2 regions of the Pseudonocardia sp. HH130629-09 genome follow, and region 1 is predicted to be linked to the other one. Evidence: riboswitches for the same ligand, from Rfam matches in the RefSeq annotation. Region 1 holds a riboswitch; the other holds the start of a gene.
What was found. A riboswitch is a leader RNA that binds a small molecule or an ion and turns the genes downstream of it on or off. The one in region 1 is predicted to bind S-adenosylmethionine.

Region 1 (4,229 bases):
TCTCGCTGCTGCTGCGCGCCACCACCCCGGCCGCGACGATCCTGCTGACCGGCGACGCCGAACTGGTCGCCCAGGACGACCTGCTCCACTCCGGGGTCGACCTGCGGGCCGACGTCCTGAAGATGCCCCACCACGGGTCCCGCAAGGTGGTCCCGGACCTGATCACCGCCGTCGCGCCGCGTGCGGCGGTGATCAGCGTCGGCAACGGCAACAGCTACCGGCACCCCAACCCGGAGCTGGTGGACCGACTGGCCGGGCGGGCATCGTGGTCGCACGCACCGACCGGTCCGGTGACCTGGCCCTGACCGGCGACGACCCGGCCGGGCTGACGGTGGTCGCGCGTGGCGACCCCCGTCCGGCTCCCGGCCGGCGGGGCCGGTCAGCCCCGGTTCGCCAGCGCCTCGCGGACCGCGGAGGACGTCGACGGCACGGTCGCCGTCGGGCCGACCTCGCCGGAGACGGCGTCGAGGGTCTTGAGCCCGTCACCGGTGATCATCAGGACGGTCTCGGCGTCGGGGTCGAGCGCCCCGGCCTCGAGCAGCTTCTTGATGGTCGCGATGGTGACCCCGCCCGCGGTCTCGGCGAACACGCCCTCGGTGCGGGCCAGGAGCCGGATGCCGGCGACGACCTCCTCGTCGGACACGTGCCCGACCGAGCCGCCGGTGCGGCGCACCGAGTCGAGGACGTACGGACCGTCGGCCGGGTTGCCGATCGCCAGCGAGCGCGCGATGGTGTCCGGCTTCTGCGGCTGGATCACGTCGTGACCGGCCTCGAAGGCCCGCGCGACCGGCGAGCAGCCGGTGGCCTGGGCACCGAACACGGTGTACGGGGTGGGCTCGACCAGACCCAGGGTGCCGAACTCGGTGAACCCCTTGTCGATCTTGGTGAGCTGGGAGCCGGATGCGACCGGGACGACCACCTGCTGCGGGAGCCGCCAGCCGAGCTGCTCGGCGACCTCGTAGCCCAGGGTCTTCGAGCCCTCGGCGTAGTACGGGCGGACGTTGACGTTCACGAACGCCCAGTCCTCGTGCTCGGCGGCCAGCTCGGTGGCGAGCCGGTTGACGTCGTCGTAGTTGCCGTCGACGGCGAGCAGGGTGCCGCCGTAGACCGCGGTGGTGACGATCTTCGCCTGCTCCAGGGAGGACGGGACCAGCACGACCGAGTCCCAGCCGGCGCGGGCGGCCGCGGCGGCCACGGCGTTGGCGAGGTTGCCCGTGGAGGGGCAGCACAGCACCGAGAAGCCGAGCTCACGGGCAGCGGCGAGCGCGACGGCGACGACGCGGTCCTTGAACGAGTGCGTCGGGTTACCCGTGTCGTCCTTGATCCAGATCTTGCGGACGCCGAGCGCGCGGGCCAGGTTGTCGGCCTCGATCAGCCGGGTCAGGCCGGGCTCGGTGTTCGCGTGCTGCTCGACGGTCGAGGGGACCGGCAGCAGGTCCTTGTAGCGCCAGATCGACTTCGGGCCGGCCTCGATGGAGGCGCGGGTGACCGTCGGGAAGTCGTAGGCCACCTCGAGGGGGCCGAAACAGCGCGGACACGCGAACTCCGCGGCGAGCGGGGTCTCGTGGCGGCACTCGCGGCACGCGAGAGCGCGCGCGGAGCCCAGGTCGTAGGCAGAGGTGGTTTCGGGCGCAGCAGTGAGAGTCACGAGATCTCCTCATCTGTCCCGCCGGAGGTGGCGGGCCGGAATTGGCACCGTGTTCGTCGACGTCCTCGCCGCGCGGAAGGCGCAGGTCTGGGCGGATCGTCGTGCGACGCCGGTTGCCGGGGCTTCAACGGGCCGTTCCCTCTGCCCCTCTGGATGAGCCATATGCGGTTGTGGTGCTCCGGACGCCGAGCGCCGGAACCGACGACGACGGTACGCGAACGGGGCACCGCACCGCCAGGCGAGGTCGTCGTGCCGGGACGCGGCTCACCCGTTGTCAGGGGTGTGGGCCACCATGGGGGTGTGAGCAGCACGAGCGAACCGGGCCCGCTGCAGCTGGTCGTCGGGGACGAGGAGTTCCTGGCCGAGCGGGCGGTGTCCGACCTGGTCCGGCGCGCCCGGCAGCGCGATCCGGAGACCGAGCTGCGCCGCTTCCGCACCTCCGAGGTTGCCCCCGGCGAGCTCGCCGGGCACCTCAGCCCCTCGCTCTTCGCGGAGGGCAGGGTGATCGTGCTCACTCATGGCCAGGATGCGAACAAGGACATGACCGCAGCCCTCGCCGACTACGTGAAGGACCCGGCCGACGGGATCGTGCTGGTGGTCCAGCACGCCGGGGGGGCGAAGGGCAAGGCGGTCCTGGACCTGATGCGCAAGGCCGGGGCGCACACCGTCACCTGCAACCGCATCACCCGCGCCGACGAGCGGTCGGACTTCGTGCGCGACGAGGTGCGCCGCCACGGGGGCACGATCACCCCCGGTGCGCTCGCGGTACTGGTCGAGGCGGTCGGGTCGGACCTGCGGGAGCTGGCGGCCGCGGCCGGACAGCTCGTCGCGGACACCGGCGGCGCCGTGGACGAGGCCGGGGTGCGGCGCTATCACCGCGGCCGGGCCGAGTCCTCCGGCTTTGCGGTGGCCGACGCGGCGGTCGCGGGGGACCGGCGGGCGGCGATGGAGGCGCTGCGGTGGGCGCTGGTGCTCGGTGTCCCGCACGTCCTGATCGCCGACGCGCTCGCGGACTCGGTGCGCACCCTGGCCAAGGTCGGCTCGGCCGGGCGGGGCGACCCGAACCGGCTGGCCGGTGAGCTGGGCATGCCTCCGTGGAAGATCCGCAAGGCACAGCAGACGGTCAGGCAGTGGCGTCCGGAGCAGCTCGCCGACGCCATCGCGGCGACCGCCCGGGTGAACGCCGACGTCAAGGGCGTCGCCGCGGACGCGGGGTACGCGTTGGAGCGGGCGGTGCTGGCGGTCGTGTCCGCCCGCACCCCGCGCTGAGCCCCGCACCTCGCACCCTGCGCCCGCAGCGCATGGACGGGCCCCGGCCCGCGGCCGTGACCGGTCCGGGAAAGCGATCGGTCGAGGGACGTGTCCGGTGCGGGTACACGAGCGGTCCTGGAACACGAGAGGTCCGGGGACACGAGCGGTCGGGGGTCACGAAAGGTCCGGGAAACACGACGACGGCGCCGCCCCGATGGGGCGGCGCCGTCGTGGGGGAACCGGGGCGGCTCAGGCCTGGACGTCGTTGAGACGCTTGGCCAGGGCCGACTTGCGGTTCGCCGCCTGGTTCTTGTGGATGACGCCCTTGCCGGCCGCCTTGTCGAGGGCCTTGGCCGCCTTGCGCTGCAGCTCCACGACGTTGTCGGCGCCGGAGTCGGCGGCCTCGCGGAAGTGGCGGATCGCGGTCTTGACCGACGACTTCACCGACTTGTTGCGCTGCCGGCGCTTTTCGTTGGTCTTGACACGCTTGATCTGCGACTTGATGTTGGCCACGTCTGCCTCTGGTCTTCCTGCCTGCTGGTCGGCTGGTCTTGTGTACGTCCGGGTCCGCTCCGGCGGCACCGAACAGCATCACTGGAGAGAGGGTCCAGGCCGTTTCGGGCGAGCACGCCGAGCGCTCGACGCACAAGGTTACCAGTGGCGTCCTCGCCCCCTGTTCCGGGTCACCAGACGCGGTAGGGCAGGAACTTCCCGTTCAGCGTGATCACGGCCCGGTCGCCCTTCGGGTCGGCGACGCGCTGCAGGTCCAGCTCGAAGTCGATCGCGGACACGATGCCGTCGCCGAACTCCTCGCGGACCAGCTCGGAGATCGTCGTGCCGTACACCTGCACCATCTCCGAGAGGCGGTAGACCAGCGGGTCGGTGAGGTCCACCGCGGCCGCGCCGCGCTCCGGCGGGAGGGTGAGGGCGTCGACGACGTCGTCGTCCAGGTCCAGCAGGGAGCCTGCGGCCTCGGCCTGCTCGCGGGTCAGCGTCTGCTGCCCGAGCAGGGCCGAGGTGGACCACTCCAGCGAGCGGCCCAGTGCCTCGGCGATCTTGTCCCAGGTCAGGCCCAGCTTCTTCTTCCTGGCGAGCACGACACGCGCCGCGCTCAGCCGGTCGAGCGGGGGGACGGGGGTGACCGACACGGTGACTCCTCCGGGTTGGGGACTCGACTCCTGGCCGTTCGATCGTGCGCGATCGGCCGCGTCGGGGCAACGCGGGGACGCCCGGCGTGAACAGCGTGTGACGACCTGCGGTGCCACCACGGCGGCCGCCCGGCCCGACATGGGACGATGGGCCCCAGTGCCCCGAGCCCCGAGTGCCCTGA
Region 2 (4,229 bases), 170 kb from region 1:
CGGCGATGTCGAACTGGTTGCCCGAGACCGCGAAGTCGCCGACGTGGCCGTCGCGCAGGAAGGTGCCCGACGCGGGGTCGGCGACGACGGCGTCGGAACCCCAGGAGTCCCAGAGCGCCCGGACCGCGGCGAGGGTCTCCCCGGCGCGCTCGTAGCGCTGGTGGTGGCCGAGGTAGGCGCCGCGGCGGAAGTTCTCGCCGGTGGGGGCGTCGGAGCTGGTGACGACGTTCCACGCCGCGCGCCCGCCGGAGAGGATGTCCAGCGTCGCGAACTTGCGGGCCAGCTCGTAGGGCTCGTTGAAGGTGGAGTTGATCGTCCCGGCCAGACCGATGTGCTCGGTGACCGCGGCCAGCGCGGCGAGCACGGTGAAGGTGTCCGGGCGTCCGACGACGTCCTGGTCGAAGATCTCCCCGCCGCGGGTGCGCAGCCGCAGGCCCTCGGCGAGGAAGAGCAGGTCGAGGCGCCCACGCTCGGCGGTGCGCGCCCAGTGCTCGAACGACTCCCAGGCGATGTGGCTGCCCGAGGCCGGGTCGCTCCAGACGGTGTCGTGGTTGACGCCCGGGAAGTAGGCGCCGAGCACGATCTGCTTCCTGTTGCTCATGCGGTCGCTCCGGAGAAGGTCGGGACGACGGCGGACCCGGCCCCGGCGGCGTAGCGGCTGGCGGGTCTGGGCACCCCGAAGCGCTCGCGCAGGATGGTCTCGCCGTAGGCGGTGCGGAACGCGCCGCGGGACTGCAGCTCGGGGACCAGGCCGTCGACGACGGCGTCGAGGTCGGTCGGCAGGACGGCCGGGCGCAGCCGGTAGCCGTCGAGCCCGGCGCGGCGCCAGGACAGCAGGGTGTCGGCGAGCCCGGCGGGGGTGGTGGCGAGGATCGCGGCGTCGGAGGAGAGCGGGTCGAGTGCGTCGAGCCGGGCGAGCCGCTCGCGGGCGGCGCGCTGGGTGTCGGCGAGCACCACGACCACGTCGCCGAGGATGCGCAGCGGCGGTGCGGTGCGGCCCGCCGCGGCCTCGGCGGAGCGGACCTGGACGACGATGCGGGCGGCGTCGTCGGCGTCGTGCGGGGTGGTGGCCACGACGTCGCCGACCCGGGCGGCGAGCAACGCCGGCTCGTAGCCGTGGGCCAGTGACAGGACCAGCGGCTGGCCCTGCGGCGGGCGCGGCACGATCGAGGGGCCGGCGACGCCGAAGTGCTCCCCGGCGAAGTCGACCCGGTGCAGCTTGTCGCGGTCGACGAAGCGCCCGGTGAGCGCGTCGCGGATCTCGGCGTCGTCCTCCCAGGAGTCCCACAGCCGGCGCACGACCTCGACGACGTCGGCGGCCTCCCCGAACAGCTCGGCGACCAGCGCGCGGCCGGCCGCGGTGTCGAGATCGGCGCGACGCAGCCCGGGGACGGTGCGGCGGCCGAAGTGGGCGGCCTCGTCGGCGCGGACCGAGGTCTGCACCCGCCAGCCGGCACGGCCGTGGCTGTCGTGGTCGAGGGTGGCCAGCGCCGACGCGACGTGGAACGGCTCGGTGTGGGTGGTGGTGACGGTCGGGACAAGCCCAATCCGCGACGTCAGCGGGGCGAGGAAGGCGGCGACCAGCGAGGCGTCGAGGCGTCCCTGGACCCGGTCGGTACGTCGCGGTTCCCCGTGGAGGTGGTCCCCGGACTGCAGGCCGAACCCGTCCTCGATCGTGAGCAGGTCGAGCAGCCCGCGCTCGGCGGTGCGGGCGAGGCCGGCCCAGTAGCGCGCGGTGAACAGCTCGCCGGGCCGGGCGCCGGGCTCGCGCCAGGCGGCGGGGTGCCAGCCGGCGCCGTCGAGCGCGACGGCCAGGTGCAGCGGCCGGCCTGAGGTGTCCGTTGTGGACATGAGGGCATCGCTTCCTCGTCGCACGGGGGTGCGACGGAACGGGTGGGACGTCATGGGGGCGGACGCCACCGCCGGCGGGGCGCCGACGGGCGACGCGCAGCGCGGGACGGGGCGGTGTCAGGCCCGACAGGTCGCGCCGGCCACCCGCATCAGGTCGACGTGGCGCCGGTACCGAGGGTGGTGCGCGCCGCGAACCTGCTCCGCGATCGACCGCATGATCTCCTCCATCGAACCCGGCTGGAGCACCCGCACCCGCTGCTGCGGGGGGTTGCTGCGGCGTCGTCGAGCCGGGTCTCTCGGCCGCTCCGGATGGTGTGCACCCCGACTGTAGGGAGCCCGTGCCCGATGGTGTCAACCCGCGGAGCCGGCCCAGTGATGCCCGCCGCACCGAAGCTCCCGACCGGCGGAATCGGGACGCCGAACCGGCCCGACCTGTCCGGACAAGCCGGTCGCTTTCCTGGGGGGTGGACACCAGGTTGTCCGGGGAGGTGACCACGACGCACCCTGGTCGGGTGACGACGAGCCGACGGACGCCCTCGCGCCCCCACCGGTTCGCAGAGGGTGCGACCGAGCCCTCCCCCCACCAGCCGGCCCGAGCCGCACGGCGTGCGGTGCCGGTGCGTCCGACCGGCCTCGAGCCGTTCTGGCCGAGCCGGCGCGCCCCCGCCTACAGCGAGCTCTGTCGCTGACCGAGCCGTACCGGTCCCCGCTCTCCCACGGACGGTAACGCCACACGTCCGGCGTCCGACGCATCCGCCGGAATCGGGACCGCCCGCCGGCACCAGTCCGGCCCGCCACCCGTCCTGCATCCCGGCACGCCGTCCCGGCCGGCCGGACCCGGCGCGCCGCGGTCGTCCCGACCGCCCACCGCCCACCACGGAAGGACCCCGTCCCGCGATGTCCCCGCACGTCCTGCGCCCCGGCTCCCGGGTGCGCACCGCCGCCGTCCTGCTCGCGCTGCTGACCGCGCTCGGACTCATGGCCGGCTGCTCCCGCGCCGCCGAGAGCACCACCGCCGCAGGTGCCACCTCCCCCGCCGCCGAGGTCCGCGTCGGCTACTTCCCGAACATCACCCACGCCCCCGCGCTGGTCGGGGTGAAGCAGGGCCTGTTCGCCAAGGAGCTGGGCAGCACGAAGCTCACCACCCAGACCTTCAACGCCGGCCCGGACCAGGTCAACGCCCTGCTCGGCGGCTCGATCGACGTCGCGTTCATCGGCTCCGGCCCGGCGATCAACGCCTTCACCAAGTCGAACGGCGAGGCCGTGCGCCTGGTCGCCGGCTCCACCTCGGCCGGGGCCCAGCTGGTGACCAGCCCGGACATCACCTCGCCCGAGCAGCTCAAGGGCAAGATCATCGCGACGCCGCAGCTGGGCAACACCCAGGACATCGCCTTCAAGACCTGGCTCAAGGAGAACAACCTCCCGATCGGGGACGGCCCGGACGCGGTGACCGTCCAGAACATCGACAACCCGCAGACCCTCGACCTGTTCAAGCAGGGCAAGCTCGCCGGCGGGTGGCTGCCCGAGCCGTGGAGCTCGCGCCTGGTCGACGCCGGCGCGAAGGTGCTGGTCGACGAGAAGTCCCTGTGGCCGGACGGCAATTTCCCGACCACCGTCGTCATCGCCCGGACCGAGTTCCTGCAGCAGCACCCGCAGACCGTCGAGGCGATCCTGCGCGGCGAGCAGGCCGCCATCTCCTTCATCCGCAGCGACCCGGCGCAGGCCAAGACCGTCTCCAACGCCGCGATCGGCGAGATCACCGGCAAGCCCCTGGCCGCGAACATCCTCGACCGCGCCTTCACCGAGCTGTCCTTCGACACCGACCCGCTCGCCTCGACCTTCCCGCAGCTGGCGAAGGACTCCGTCACCGCCGGCATCGCGCAGAGCGAGGCGAACCTGACCGGTTTCCTCGCCCCGACCGCGATCGACGCGGTCCGCACCGGCTCCGGGGAGGCCGCCGTGGACCCGGCCGGTCTCGCCGCCGCGAACTGACCATCCCGACCGACGAGGGGAACCACCGATGACCGTCGATCTCACCACCCGGCGCCCCCCGGCCCGCGACACGGCCGTGGAGCTGTCGGGGGTCGCCAAGACCTTCGGCACCGGCCCCGGGGCGGTGACCGCGCTCAACGGGATCGACCTGCGGGTCGGCGACGGCGAGTTCGTCTGCGTGCTCGGCGCCTCCGGCTGCGGCAAGTCGACGCTGCTCAACCTGCTCGCCGGGCTCGACGAGCCGACCGCGGGCGAGGTCGCGGTGGGGTCCGCCCGACCGTCGTTCATGTTCCAGGAGGCCGCGCTCATGCCGTGGCTGACCGCGCTGCGCAACGTCGAGCTGCCGCTCAAGCTCGCCGGGCACGGCCGGGTGGCCCGGCGTGAGC

Region 2: linked by a shared signal. The riboswitch ahead of XF36_RS35705 (putative leader peptide) and the one ahead of thrC (threonine synthase) in region 1 are both predicted to bind S-adenosylmethionine.

What each region holds. Positions count from the first base shown of each region.
Region 1 covers NZ_CP011868.1:3,693,958-3,698,186, reverse strand. Annotated here, with positions in the region: gene XF36_RS16930 (ComEC/Rec2 family competence protein) at 1-305, shown strand, start outside; gene thrC (threonine synthase) at 380-1,648, opposite strand; SAM riboswitch class I at 1,655-1,808, opposite strand; gene holA (DNA polymerase III subunit delta) at 1,949-2,917, shown strand; gene rpsT (30S ribosomal protein S20) at 3,149-3,412, opposite strand; gene cynS (cyanase) at 3,583-4,047, opposite strand.
Region 2 covers NZ_CP011868.1:3,866,890-3,871,118, forward strand. Annotated here, with positions in the region: gene XF36_RS17740 (NtaA/DmoA family FMN-dependent monooxygenase) at 1-601, opposite strand, end outside; gene XF36_RS17745 (LLM class flavin-dependent oxidoreductase) at 598-1,851, opposite strand; gene XF36_RS35705 (putative leader peptide) at 1,969-2,079, opposite strand; SAM riboswitch class I at 2,073-2,167, opposite strand; gene XF36_RS17750 (ABC transporter substrate-binding protein) at 2,749-3,843, shown strand; gene XF36_RS17755 (ABC transporter ATP-binding protein) at 3,872-4,229, shown strand, end outside.